One region of the Modestobacter sp. VKM Ac-2983 genome, then DNA from elsewhere that is predicted to be linked to it. Evidence: riboswitches for the same ligand, from Rfam matches in the RefSeq annotation. Region 1 holds a riboswitch; the other holds the start of a gene.
The links. Region 1 has a riboswitch for cyclic di-AMP ahead of O2W18_RS09270 (transglycosylase SLT domain-containing protein). Riboswitches for the same ligand answer to the same signal wherever they lie in the genome.
Positions count from the first base shown of each region.

Region 2: linked by a shared signal. The riboswitch ahead of O2W18_RS12990 (C40 family peptidase) and the one ahead of O2W18_RS09270 (transglycosylase SLT domain-containing protein) in region 1 are both predicted to bind cyclic di-AMP.

Region 1 covers NZ_JAPVBK010000002.1:588,186-595,121, forward strand. The annotation lists gene O2W18_RS09240 (HNH endonuclease signature motif containing protein) at 1-1,065, shown strand, start outside; gene O2W18_RS09245 (hypothetical protein) at 1,381-1,674, shown strand; gene O2W18_RS09250 (Dyp-type peroxidase) at 1,791-2,861, opposite strand; gene O2W18_RS09255 (cupin domain-containing protein) at 2,887-3,279, opposite strand; gene O2W18_RS09260 (universal stress protein) at 3,496-4,050, shown strand; gene O2W18_RS09265 (class I SAM-dependent methyltransferase) at 4,056-4,703, shown strand; cyclic di-AMP (ydaO/yuaA leader) riboswitch at 4,869-5,017, shown strand; gene O2W18_RS09270 (transglycosylase SLT domain-containing protein) at 5,034-5,930, shown strand; gene O2W18_RS09275 (YceI family protein) at 6,092-6,691, shown strand; gene mftD (pre-mycofactocin synthase MftD) at 6,838-6,936, shown strand, end outside.
Region 2 covers NZ_JAPVBK010000003.1:239,172-246,107, reverse strand. The annotation lists gene O2W18_RS13010 (aldo/keto reductase) at 1-908, shown strand, start outside; gene O2W18_RS13005 (hypothetical protein) at 950-1,468, shown strand; gene O2W18_RS13000 (serine hydrolase domain-containing protein) at 1,476-2,804, opposite strand; gene O2W18_RS12995 (DUF3817 domain-containing protein) at 2,832-3,179, opposite strand; gene O2W18_RS12990 (C40 family peptidase) at 3,351-4,526, opposite strand; cyclic di-AMP (ydaO/yuaA leader) riboswitch at 4,543-4,698, opposite strand; gene O2W18_RS12985 (GNAT family N-acetyltransferase) at 5,180-5,638, shown strand; gene O2W18_RS12980 (phytoene desaturase family protein) at 5,635-6,936, shown strand, end outside.

The DNA of each region.
Region 1 (6,936 bases):
TGCCGAGAGACGGTCGACGGTTATGCGCGGATGGCGAAGGCCGAGGGTGATGAGCGGCCGATCGGGCAGCTGCGTACCCAGGTGATGGCCGACCTGATCCTGCGGCCCTGGGACACCAGCCGGGAGCCGGTCACCGCCCATCTGACGGTCCTGACCCCGCTGCCGGCGCTGCACCCCCACCCCTTCGACGGCTCCACCCCGCCGGGTGAGGGCCACGGCACGCCCGAGGGAGGCCACCGGGCGCCGGACGAGAACCACGGGCCGGGCGAGGGTCTCCACGCGTCGGGCGAGGGTCACGAATCGGGCGAGGATCTCCTCGCACCGGGTGGGGGTCACGCGGCGGGCGCGGGCGGGCTCCCGGCGTGCGATGACCGGGATGCTGCGACGGTGGACGGGGCGCCGATCACCGCCGGGCAGCTCCGGGAGCTCCTGGCGCAGCTGGATGCGATCTGCCCCGGTGGGCTACAGGCCCCGACCGGGGGCACGCTGGGCATCGACCTGACCGACCCGGACACCGGGGCGCTGCGGGCGACGGTGACCCGCCCGGAACTGGAGCGGCTGGCCCGCCGCGGCTGCCCCGCTCATCCCGACCGGGACTGCGGGTGCGGGGTGCTGGACCGGCCACCGCCGATCGACCGCTACACCCCGACCCCGGCCCAGCAGCGGTACGTGCGGGCCCGGGACCGGACCTGCCGACATCCCGGCTGCCGTCGACCGGCCGCGCGCACCGACCTGGACCACGTCTGCGCCCACCGCGACGGCGGGGCCACCGACTGCACCAACTTGTGCTGCTTGTGCCGGCGACACCACCGGCTGAAGACCCACGCACCCAGGTGGCGGTTCGTCATGACTGACGACGGCGCCCTGTCGGTCACCACCCCCTCCGGCGTCACCCGGACCACCCGACCACCCGGCCTCCACCTGCCCAGCCACCGAACACCGAGCTCCCGAACACAGAGCTCCCGAACACCCGGCCGCCAGCCACCGGGCCTCCGGCTGTCCGCCACCGGACAGCTGACCGGAGGCGGGAGCCCACCCGACCCGGACGACCCGCCGCCTTTCTGAGTCCCTACGGGCCGCCTTCCTGAGTCCCTACGGCTTGTGGCCGCCGCGCTTTCTGAGGCCCCATGGCCTGTGGCCCCTGCTTCCTGAGGCCCATGGCGTGGGGCCGCCCCGGCATAGGGGAAGCCGCGTCGACTTCCTCGACAGCGTGCGAGAGGAGGTCGCCCGGCGGGTCCACCCGGGTACCAGATCGGCGTGCGGACGTGACCTCTGATGCGGGTGTGACACGAGTGTCCAGAGAGCAAGAACGGCAGCTCAGGGCCGCCCGTGAGCCCTGTTCGAGTCACAGCGAGCGCACAACGGGCCGATAAGCACATCGTGATCCGTCACCACCTCGCAGCGAGCTCGCCGCGGAGCCCTCAGTGGTTCGACCCGGCGCACCAGGCCGACATCCTCGCGGCCTTCGACAGTCAGGTCGCCGCCGGGCTGCACGATCGGAAGCCGCACAGCCCGCGACCGGAACGGGTCCGCGAACTGGGCCAGCTCGCTGCAGCGAGTGCGCTCCCGGCCCGGGCGGCGCTGCTCCGCTGGGGAGCGCTGCCGGCCTCTGTCCGCGCGCACCTGCTCACCAGCTGGTACGGCAGTCAGGTCGCCAGGAGCTCCGCCGCCTGACTTGCTCGGCGGCCAGCACCGGCCGCCGGCATGGCCGGACAGACCCCTCGGCGCAGTGGCTGCCCAGGCACGGTCGGTCACCTGCCGCTGCGGCCGAGGATCTCATCGGGGGACGGTCAGTCCCAGGGCTCGCCGCAGGCGGCGCAGCGACCCGTGGGCAGCCGCTCGGTCAGCCGGCCGCACACCGGGCAGACCCGGTCGAGCCAGCACGCCGGGTCACCACCTTCCGGCTCCGGCTGCGCCGGCTGCTCCTGCTCCTGGGTCACGGTGGCCGTCAGTCCTCGTCGGGGGGGCGCGAACCGGGCCAGGGCGTCGATCGACGGGCACGTGTAGTACGCCCCGCTCAGCGGGGTCAGGAAGCCGGTCAGCCCGTCGCGCACCCCGTCTGTAGCCCCGGCCATCCGGCGGAGCATCTCGGTGAGGCGCCACTGGTCGCGGGCGAACCCGACGAACGCCGTCCCGTGGTCGGTGACCCCGCCGTAGGCGACGTTGCGCCGGAAGATCTGCTTCTCCTCGCCGTCCACCTCGACGGTGGTGCGGGCGACGTGCGCGCTCGGCAGCATCACGTCGTCGGGCAGCTCGACGCTGTCCGGCTTGGTCCGGCCCATCATCATCTCCTGGCCGTGCATCCCCAGGGACTCCCAGGCGGCGCTGTCGTGCCGCCACACCTGATAGAGCACGATGCTCGCCCCCGCACCCGGCTCGCCGGCAGGCACGGCCGCGACCTCCGCGGCGGTCAGCAGCGAGGGGTTCTCCGTGCCGTCGATGAAGCCGGTCAGGTCCCGGTCGTGCCGGTACAGCCAGCCGGTGACCTCTGCGGCCACCCGGGCGACGCCGGCCAGGGCGGCCAGCACGGCCCGGGCGTTGTCGAAGACCGCGGTGCGATCGCCCCCGGCGACCCAGATCCAGGCGTCGTGCTGGGTCGCCGGCATCCGGTAACGGCCGGCGCCGACGAGGTCCTCGGTCCAGCTGGCGGCGTCCGCCGGGGCGTCGTCCGGGGCGACGGCGGCCCACAGCTCCGGCCGGAAGCCGACCACGAGGTTCACCCCACCGGTGGAGGAGAGCGGACCGGTGAGCCCGGCCACCCCGCGGACCAGGTCCTCCGCGGAGCAGCCGGGCTCCAGGTCGAGCTCCAGGTAGCAGTGCTCAGGGGTGCCGAGGGCGAAGATGCCCGGCTGCGTCGTCACGACGCCCACCCTGCCCGATCGGGCCTCAGCTGGTCGGCGGCTCGTCCTTGCCGGCCTCCTCGAGCGCGTCGGCCTCCTCCTTGGTCTTGTGCACCGCCTTGTCGGCGTGCTCCGGCGGGCCGTAGACCGTGTAGAGCACCAGCGGGTTCACCCCGGTGTTGAGGAAGTTGTGCTTCTTGCCGGCGGGGACGACGACGAGGTCACCCTGGGCGACGTTCTTCTTCTGCCCGCCGACGACGGCCTGGCCGGTGCCGCTGACGAAGGTGAGGATCTGGTCGATCTCCTCGTGCACCTCCTCGCCGATCTCCCCACCCGGCGGGATCGTCATGATCACCAGCTGGGTGTGCTCGCCGGTCCAGAGCACCCGACGGAAGTCGGCGCTCTCCTCGGCGACGGTGGCGATGGTGAAGTGCTCCATGGCTGCCGTTCCTCCTCGATCCAGTCGATCCTGCCGGCGCGCGCCGGCTCATGATCAGTGAAGAGCAGAGCGGCCTCCGCCGCGATCCGAAGGCCCCCGGCCCGGACGACACGGGGGAACAGGCCCTCCGACCCTGCCGTCGACCGGCCGGGTGGGGGAGGCTTCCTGGTGCCGGGTACCGGCGGAGCACGAGCACACGAGCACTGGAGGACGGCGTTGACGCAGCAGCCAGCAGACCGGTCGGGGAACGCAGCACTCGCTGCCGAGCGGGACGAGGCGGCCACCGAGCTGGCCGAGGTCGAGGGAGAGGTGTCGACCCGCGCCGCCGTCGAGGGTGGCGTCGTCGTCGGCCACGACGGCTCGGACTGCGCGCAGGAGGCGCTGCAGTGGGCCGCGACGCTGGCCGAGCGCGCCTCCTGGCCGCTGCACGTCGTCCGCGGCTGGCGGATCGCCACCGCCCCGCAGCCGCCGAGCTGGGAGCTCGGCTACGTGCCGCCGATCGGTGAGTACGAGCAGGCGGTGCAGGCCGACCTGGAGGCCGACGTCCGGGCCGCGCTGGGCGCCGAGCGGGCCGGCGAGGTGACCTGCCACGTCGTGCACGCTGCGCCGGTGCGGTCGCTGCTCGAGGCCGCGCAGCACGCCGACCTCCTTGTGGTCGGGGCCCGCGGGCGAGGCGGCTTCGCCGGGCTGCTGCTCGGCTCGGTGAGCGACCAGGTCACCCGGCACGCCCCGTGCCCGGTCACCGTCGTGCGCACCGAGCGCAAGGCCTGACCGGCGTGGCGGTCCAGCACCCCGTGCCACCGGCCTTCCTGCGGGCCCACACCCGGCTGGACCGCCCGTCGCTCGTCCCCGAGGTGCAGCTGCACGTCGCCGACGACGTCGTCGCGCTCTGGGAGGCGATGGAGACCGAGGGCGGCGGAGCCGGCGAGGACCCGCCGTTCTGGGCCGCGGCCTGGCCCGGCGGCCAGGCGCTGGCCCGGCACGTGCTCGACCACCCGGAGCTCGTGGCCGGCCGCCGGGTCCTGGACCTGGGCGCGGGCAGCGGCCTGGTGGCCGTCGCCGCGCTGCTGGCCGGGGCGAGCGGGGTGCTGGCGAGCGACGTCGACCCGTACTCGCACACCGCGGTCGGGCTGAACGCCGAGGTCAACGGGGTGGCCGGGATCGAGGTCGTCGGGGACGTCCTGGACGAGGAGCTACCGGACATCGACGTCGTCCTGGCCGGCGACGTCTGTTACGACCGGGAGATGACCGCCCGGGTGCTGCCCTTCCTCGGCGCGGCCTGGCTGCAGGGGGCCACCGTCCTGCTGGGCGACCCCGGACGGGCGTACGTCCCGAAGGAGGGCCTGGTGGCCCAGGCGGAGTACGACGTACCGGACGCCGCCGGGGGAGCGGTGCGCCGGACGACGGTCTGGCGGCTCCCCTGAGGCCCACCGGCACCAGCCGTCCCACTGCTGCTGCCCCGCCCCGCCACCGGATGGGAGACGTGGCACATGGCGACGAAATCCGGCTCCCGGCATTGTCACGCCCAGGCGACGGCCTCTACCGTGGCCAGGTCCGGTCGGACGTCTCGTCCCCACCCGGGGAGCCCGCACCGGATGCCGCCGAATCGCTGCACGCAGCGAACCGGGGACCCACCGCACCACTGGGGTGAATCCCGCCCGGGCAGCCGCCCGGCTGGGTAGGGCGACTTCCCGCCCGAATCCGTCAGCTGACTCGGTAGGCGGCCGCGGAAGACCCACGGAGCCCCTCTCTTCATGTCCCGTCGCACCACCGCGTCCTCGTCCGACGAGCAGCTGCCCGCCACCGAGGTGCTCCCCGCGCTCTCGACCGGCGCCGATGACGCCCCGGTGGCCCGGCGGGCTCGTCGTCAGCCCCCGGGGGGCCTCCGTCGGCCCACGCTGTACGTCGGCGTCGCCGCCGCCGGGGCGATCCTGGTCAACGTCCTCGTCGGCGGTGAGCCCGGCACGCGGGCCGAGGCCGCCGTCGAGCCCGCGAGCGTCGTCGCCCAGCTGGACCTGAGCTCGCAGCAGACCGGGACCGCCCTCGTCGACGGCCCCCTGGCCGACCGGCTCGGCCAGCTCGCCGCCAACCGCAGCGAGCGCGAGGCCGCCCAGGCCGCCGCCGCGCAGGCGCAGGCGGCCGCCGACCAGGCCGTGCTCGACGCGCAGGCAGCCGCAGCAGCGCAGGCCGCCGCCGAGGCGCAGGCCGCGGAAGAGGCGCGGATCGCCGCCGAGGCCCAGGCCGCTGCGGAGGCGAAGGCCGCGGAGGAGGCAGCGGCTGCCGCCGCTCGGGCGGCGACCCCGGCCCCGTCCAGCACCACCAGGGCGCCGGCTGCGCCTGCCCCCGTCGCGTCCTCCGGGTCGGGCTCGTTCCAGGACTACGCCCTGGGCAAGCTCGGCGGCGACCAGACGGAGTTCTCCTGCCTGGAGAGCCTGTGGGGCAAGGAGAGCGGCTGGAACCCGAACGCGCAGAACCCGAACAGCACCGCGTACGGCATCCCGCAGTTCCTGGACTCGACCTGGAAGAGCACCGGGATCGCCAAGACCGCGGACGGCTACCGGCAGATCGACGCGGGGCTGATCTACATCACCAACCGCTACGGCTCGCCGTGCGCCGCGTGGTCGCACTCGAAGGCCACCGGCTGGTACTGACCCACCGGCGGTGCGCAGCGAGGCCCGGGTCCGGCCGGACCCGGGCCTCGCTGCGTCCGATGCAGTGCCGAGGTGTCGGGCAGATGGCCCTCCTGTGCACCGGCGGGGGACCATCGGGGAGGATCGAGGGGTTCGACCACCGAGACGAGGAGCGCTGATCCGTGGGCAAGCACCGCGCACCCGAGGGCGCCGCGACGGACTTCGACGCCGCCACCAGCGCCCTGGCCGACGTGACGGGCGACTACACCGTCGACGTCACGCACACCCGGATCGGCGTCCGGGCCCGGCACGCCATGGTGACCACCGTGCGGGGTGCCTTCACCGACTTCTCCGGCACCGCCCACCTGGACACCGCGACGCCGACGGCCAGCAACGTCCGACTGCGGATCGCCACCGCCAGCATCGACACCGGGACGCCGGACCGCGATGCGCACCTGCGCTCGGCCGACTTCCTGGACGTCGAGCAGCACCCCGAGATGGTCTTCGTCTCCACCGCGGTCGAGCAGGTCGACCGGGACGTCTACCGCGTCACCGGCGACCTCACGATCAAGGCGGTCACCCGGCCGGTCTCGATCGACTTCACCCTCACCGGCTCGGCGTTGGACCCGTTCGGCAACATGCGGGTGGGCTTCGAGGGCGCGCTGGCCATCAAGCGCAGCGAGTGGGACCTCACCTGGAACGCGATGCTGGACACCGGTGGCGTGCTGGTCAGTGACCGGATCCAGGTGGAGTTCGACGTCTCGGCGATCAAGGACGCCTGACCGGCGCACTGTGTCCCAGGCCACCCTCGGCCGCTAGGGTGGCACTCAGTGCCACGTAGGGCGCCGGGGGACCGGCCGGCCCCGCGACGGCAACCCCGGTGACGACGGCGTCGCCCGGGACGAGTCGAGCAGCAGGGGGTCCGCAGGTGGCGAACGCGTGGTTCGAGTCGGTGGCGGAGGCGCAGCGCCGGGCGAAGCGGCGGCTGCCCAAGGGGGTCTACGGGGCGCTGGTGGCCGGCTCCGAG
Region 2 (6,936 bases), on a different contig from region 1:
CCGTCGGCCGGCCGGCGTACCTCACCCTCGGCCGGGACGCCGACCTGCCCGCCGACCGCTCCCCCGCCGTCCTCGAGGCGCGCACCCACGAGCTGCTCACCGCCGCCACCGCCCTGGGCGTCGAGTACGTGGACACCGCGCGGTCCTACGGACGGGCCGAGGAGTTCCTCGCCTCGTGGCTGCCCACCGCCGGGGCCGTCCCGTTCGTGGCGAGCAAGTGGGGCTACCGCTACACCGCCGACTGGCGGCCGGACGCCACCGTGCACGAGGTGAAGGAGCACACGACGGCCGCCTTCGAGCGGCAGCTGGCCGAGACGACGGCGCTGCTCGGCCCGTGGCTGCAGCTCTATCAAGTGCACTCGCTGACCGCCGACAGCCCGCTGTGGACCGACCGGCCGCTGCAGCACCGGCTGGCCCGGCTGCGCGCCGACGGCGTCGAGCTGGGCTTCTCCACCTCGGGGGCCGCCCAGGCCGACGCCGTCCGGCGCGGGCTGGAGCTGACCGTCGACGGCGCACCGCTGTTCACCAGCGTGCAGTCGACCTGGAACCTGCTGGAGCCCTCGGCCGGGCCGGCGCTGGCCGAGGCGTCGGCCGCCGGCGCCCGGGTGGTCGTCAAGGAGGGCGTGGCCAACGGCCGGCTGACCGACCGGGGCGCAGCGCCGGACTCCCCGCTGGTCGCCGCGGCTCGCGAGCGCGGGGTGGGGGTGGACGCCCTCGCGCTGGCGGCGGCGCTGGCCCAGCCGTGGTGCGACGTGGTGCTCTCCGGCGCGGTGACGGTGGCGCAGCTGGCGAGCAACGCCGCCGCGCGCACCGTGGAGGTGCCCGCGGGTGACCTGCCGGCCACCTGGGTGCAGCCCGAGGAGCCGGGGGAGTACTGGGCGGCCCGCCGTCGGCTGGGCTGGCGCTGAGGCCGTTTCACCCGCCACGCACCCCGGGTAAGGGCGCGACCATGGCGAAGCGGACCTCGTTCGGGACGATCGGCAAGGGCAGGCGCGGGATCAGCACGCTGGGCTGGGTGCTCCGCGGGGCGGCCGCCGGCGCGGCGGGGACGACCGCGCTCAACGCCGTCACCTACCTCGACATGGTGGTGCGCGGGCGGGGCAGCAGCTCGACGCCGGAGCAGACCGTGGAGAAGCTGGCCGACAAGGCGCACGTGCAGATCCCCGGGGACGAGGAGACCCGGCAGAACCGGGTCTCCGGGCTCGGCCCCCTGACCGGGCTGGCCGCCGGTGTCGGGACCGGCATCGTCGTCGGCCTCGCCCGTGCGGCCGGGTTCCGGTCCCAGCCGGCCGTGGGCACCGCGCTGATCAGCGCCGGGGTGCTGGTGGCCGCCAACGGCCCGATGACCGTCCTCGGCATCACCGATCCGCGCACCTGGTCGGCGAGCTCCTGGCTCAGCGACCTCGTGCCGCACGTCGCCTACGCCGTGGTCGTGAAGACGACGATGGACGCCTTCGACCGTCCCTGAGCGCGCGTCACGGCACCGTCCAGCCGCGTTCGTCGACCCCGCCGGGCACCGGGGCCTCGGGGTCGTAGGGCGTGCGGGTGAGCACGAACGTCGCCACGTCCAGGTGGTCGGGGGCGATCCGCAGCGTCTCGCCGGCGTAGTAGCCGTCCAGCCCCACCCACGTGCCGTCCTGGCGCGCAGCGAACCGGCTCGCCCGGCCGGGCCGGCCGGGCAGCGGCCCCAGGTGCAGCAGGCCACCGGGCTGCGCGCGCAGCACCAGCGGGGCCGGCCCCCAGAACCAGACGCCGAGCAGGTCCAGCGGCAGCGGGGGCGGGGACGGCGTCCAGGCGTCGACGACCCGTGGCTCGGCCGCCCGCAGGTCGGCCAGCAGCCCGGGCAGCAGCGGGTCGAGCCCGCTGGTCGTGTTGGCCAGCATGACCGCGCCGGCCTGCTCGGACCGGTCGACGAAGACCCCGGCCAGGAAGCCGGGCATCGACCCGCCGTGACCGACCAGGGTGTGCCCGTCGACCCGCAGCACCTGCAGCCCCAGCCCGTAGGCCGACCACCCGGACACCGAGGGGTCGACCCCGGCCGGCACGGTCATCTCCTCCAGCGTCGCCGGGGAGAGCACGTCGCCGGTGTCACCGAGCAGGAAGGCGGCGAACCTGCCGAGGTCGGCCAGCGTCGCCCACAGCTGGCCGGCCGCGGCCATGACCCCGGCGTCGTGCTCGGGCTCGGGCAGGACGACGTCGGCCCAGGGGTGCACCGCCGAGCCGCGCGCCGCCCGGCCGGTGGGCCGCGGGGTGGTGCGGTCCATGCCCAGGGGCAGCAGCACCTCGTCACGGACCACCTCCGCCCAGGGCCGTGCACGGTGCCGGGCGACCACCTCGCCGAGCAGCCCGAAGCCCAGGTTCGAGTAGTGGAAGCGCCGCGCGGAGCCGAGGACGACGTCGTCCTCGGTCAGCCGGAGCTCGGCCAGCGATCCGCCAGGAACGCGCTCCCACCAGCCGCCGGGGCTCTCCGAGCTGGCGCCGGCGAGGTGGGAGAGCAGCTGCCCGACGGTGCGCTCCCCGAACGGCGTACCGGGGACGTGCTCCTCGAGCAGGTCGTCGAGCCCCAACCGGCCCTCGTCCCGCAGCCGCAGCACGACCAGGGCCGTCACCGTCTTGCTGATCGAGCCGAGCCGGTACTGCACGTCGGCATGCGGCTCGCCGACGTCCCCGCGACCGGCCGACCAGGCCAGCCCGCCGTCCCGGACGACGCCCGCGACCAGGCTGGGCGCCCGGCCGTCACGCTGGACCCGCGCGGTCCGGGCCAGCAGCGTGCGGGCGGTGGCGGGCAGGACGGGCAGGGTCATCGCGCGCTCCGCCGGGTCATCGGGCGGTCAGCCGGCCCGGGCCGGCGTGGCGGCGTCGACCGGCAGCCGGCCGGAGCGCCGGGCCCAGCGCTCGAACCAGATCGTCACCAGCGGCGGCACCGAGGCCGCCAGCGCCAGCAGCCCGGTGGCCGGGGTCCAGCGGAGCACCCGCCAGGCCACGAGCGTCACGGCGACGTAGCCGACGAACACGGCACCGTGGACCGGCCCGAAGACCTGCACGCCCAGCTCGGAGGCGTCCAGGACCCGCTTGACGAACATGCCGGCCAGCAACAGCACCCAGGAGACGGCCTCGGCGATGGCGACGGCGCGGAAGACGCGGGCGACCCTCCTCGGGTCGGTCAGTGCGGCGGGCACGGTGCTCCTCGGGGTGGGACGTCGGTGGGCTCTGCTCCATCGTGCCCGGCGGGACGAGGCAGCGGCGCAGACATCGGGGTGACCGTCGCCACCGGGGATCGGCCGGCGGCCCTGGACGCGACGGTGCCCCGGCCGCCGTGAGGCGACCGGGGCACCGTCGTGCGGCGTGCGTCAGCCGACGCGGCGCATCGCGGTGATCGGGCTGACCGCGTCGATGGGGGCGACCTTGACCACGTCACCGGACGTGGGGGCGTGCACCATCTGGCCGTTGCCGATGTAGATGCCGACGTGGCTCACCGGGCTGCGGAAGGCGATGATGTCGCCGGGCTGCAGCTCGGCGCGGGAGACCGCGCGACCGACCGTCGCCTGCTGGCTGCTGCTGCGCGGGAGGTTGACCCCGGCGGCGGCGTAGGCGTACTTGACCAGGCCGGAGCAGTCGAAGGAGCCCGGGCCGTTGCCGCCCCACACGTAGGGCTTGCCGCGCTGGGCCATGGCGGCGTTCACCGCGGTGGCGGCAGCGCCGCTGCCGGCCACGACCGGCGCGGACGGCGCCGGGGCAGCCGCCGCGCTGGGCGCGGACGAGCGGGCGGGGGCGGGAGCCGGGGCAGCGGTCCGCTCGTCGCGCGAGGCAGCCTGGCTGCTGCGCTCGGCCGCGGCGGCCGCCTGTGCCTCGCGCTCGGCTGCGGCCCGAGCCGCGGCGGCCGCGGCCTGCTGCTCGGCGAGGATCCGGGCGCGCTCGCGCTCCTCGGCGGAGAGCCGGTCGTACTCGGCCTGGTACTCGGCGATCTGCTCGTTCAGGTCGGCCTGCTGGGCGGCGACCTCGGTGACCTGGGCCTCCGCGTCGGCGGCGGCCTTCTCGGCCGCTGCCTTCGCCTCGTCGGCAGCGACGCTCGCCTGCTGCGCGACGCCGAGGACCTCGTTGTTGTGCCCGGCGATGCTGTCCAGCGTGCCCATCCGGTCGAGCATCTCGTCGGCGGAGGAGCTGGTGAGCATGGCCTGCAGCGAGGAGAGCTGCTCACCGGTGAAGGCGCTGCGGGCGACCTGACGCACGTGGTCGCGAGCCTCGACGACGGATGCCTCAGCGGCGACGAGCTCGGCGGCTGCGGCGTCCGACTCGGCCTTCATGCTGGTCAGCAGGTCGGTCGCCTCGTGCATCTTCTCGGTCACGACCTCGAGGTCGTGACCGCGGGCGGCGATGAGCTCGGCCGCCTCCTGCGAGGTGGTGGGGGTTTCGGGAGCCGCCAGGGCGGGCACCGGGGCGAGGGCGACCCCGCCGGCGACGACCAGGGTGAGCAGGGCCCGTCGGCCGTTGCGGCCACGACGGACAGAGGTGTGCGAACTCGCCATGTTCGGCGGGTGTGTCCTTTCTTCCACCTGCCGCCTACCGAGTTAGCTGACGGGTTCGGGCGGGAAGTCGCCCGGCTCCTCGGGCCCGCGAACGGGCCGTGCGGAGCTTCACCCCAGTGCTGCGGTGGGTCCCCGGTCCACGAGCCCGCGAGTGTTGCGGCGAGCCGTGTGGTTCGGCGGCGGCCCTGTCGGTCGTCACCCGGGTGGGCGACTGCGCTGCCCGTCAGGACCGCTGGTGACCGTACGTGCGTTATGTGCTCGTGACAAACGGCTGGGGCACATTTGTGCAGAAACTCCCGGCGTGTGCTGCAACACGCTCACCGAGGGTGACAGGCTCGCCGGGTGCAGGGCCGGGCCGCCGGGAATTCTGTCTCGTACTGCTCCGCCGGACGAGCGACACGCGACCCGACCTGGTCGCCGAGGCGTTGCCCCGACTGGGTGCCGACCGGGCCGGGGCGCGTCTCGCGCACCGTCGCTGGCGAGCTCTCCATCACGCAGAGCGAGCGCCGCGTGTGCTCTCGCTGCGGGTGGCCGTACTGGGCCCCGTGGACCGGATGGAGGGCCGGCGGTTCGGTGACGTGCACCTCACCGTCCGGCCCCGTTCGTCTGGGGGCTGCGGCAGCGGGTGGACGACCGCCCGCCAGGATGACCCGGTGCCGATCCTCTCCACCGCCTCCTGGGACGACCCGGACGTCACTGCCCTGACCGCCGCCCAGCAGGTCGAGCTGCGGGCCCGCTACGACGGCGCGGGAGAGCCGGGCGTGCCACCGTCGGCCGCCGACGTGGCCGTCGTGCTGCTCGCCCGGGACGACGACGGCGCGCCGATAGGCTGCGGCGCGCTGCGGTCGCTCGGGGACACCGAGGCCGAGGTCAAGCGCATGTACGTCGTCCCGCCGGCGCGCGGTCGCGGCGTCTCCCGGCTGCTGCTCGCCGGCCTGGAGGCCGAGGCGCTGCGCCGCGGGTGGACGACGGTGCGCCTGGAGACCGGGGTCCGGCAGCCGGAGGCGGTCGCGCTGTACACGTCGGCGGGCTACCGACCGGTCGAGGCGTTCGGGCACTACATCGGCGCCGACGACCCGTACGCCGTCTTCTTCGCCCGGGAGCTGGCGTGAGCACCCCCGGCACGACCACCGCGGCCCGGTACGACGCGATCGTGGTGGGCGGCGGCCACAACGGGCTGGTCGCCGCCGCCTACCTGGCCCGCGCCGGCTGGTCGGTGCTGGTGCTGGAGCGGCGGGCCGTGCTCGGCGGCGCCGCGGTCAGCGAGCAGGTCTTCCCGGGCGTCGACGTCCGGCTGTCGGCGTACTCCTACCTGGTCAGCCTGCTGCCCGACCGGATCGTCGCCGACCTGGCGCTGCCGATCACCCTGGTCGACCGCGCCGTCGCCTCGTACACCCCGGTGCGCCGCGGCGGCGCGGCCACCGGGCTGCTGGTCGAGCGGGACGAGGGGCCGGAGACGGCGGCCTCCTTCCGGGCTCTCACCGGCTCGGATGCCGAGTTCGCCGGCTGGCAGCGGTTCTACGGCCGGCTGACCAGCCTCGCCGAGGACCTGGCCCCCACCCTGACCGGCCCGCTGCCCAGCGAGGCCGAGCTCACCGCACGCCTGCGTGACCCGGGGATGTGGCACGACCTGCGGGAGCGGCCGCTGGCCGACGTCGTGGCCGACCACCTCACCGACGACGACGTCCGGGGCATCGCGCTCACCGACGGGCTGATCGGCACCTTCGCCGACGTGCACGCCGCGGACGGCTTGGCCGGCCGGTGCTTCCTCTACCACCTCGTCGGCAACGGCACCGGTCGCTGGCGGGTGCCGGTCGGTGGCATGGGAGCGGTCAGCGGTGCGCTCGCCGACGCGGCCCGGACCGGGGGCGCCGCACTGCACACCCGCGCCGAGGTCACCGCGGTCGAGACCCGCGCCGACGGGGTCACCGTGCACTGGACCGACGCCGACGGGACGGCGCACGCCGCCGACGCCGGGCACCTGGTCAGCGGCGCGGCCCCCGCCGTGCTCGACGAGCTGCTGGGCACCGCCCCGGCACCGCGGCCGTCGGGGTCGCAGCTGAAGGTCAACATGGTGCTGAGCCGGTTGCCCGGCCTGCGGTCGGGCGCGGACCCCCGCCGGGTCTTCAGCGGGACCGTGCACGTCGACGAGGCCGCCGGTCAGATCGACGCCGCGTACGCGCAGGCCGCAGCCGGGCGACTGCCCGAGGTGATCCCGTTCGAGGTGTACTGCCACTCCCTCACCGACCCCTCGATCGTCGGCGGCACCGGGCTGCACACCCTGACGCTCTTCGGGCTGCACACGCCGGCCGAGCTCTATGCGGCCGACCCAGCCGGCACCCGGGCCGAGGCGGTGCGCCGGGTGGTCGCCCAGCTGGACGGGCACCTGACCGAGCCGCTGACCGACTGC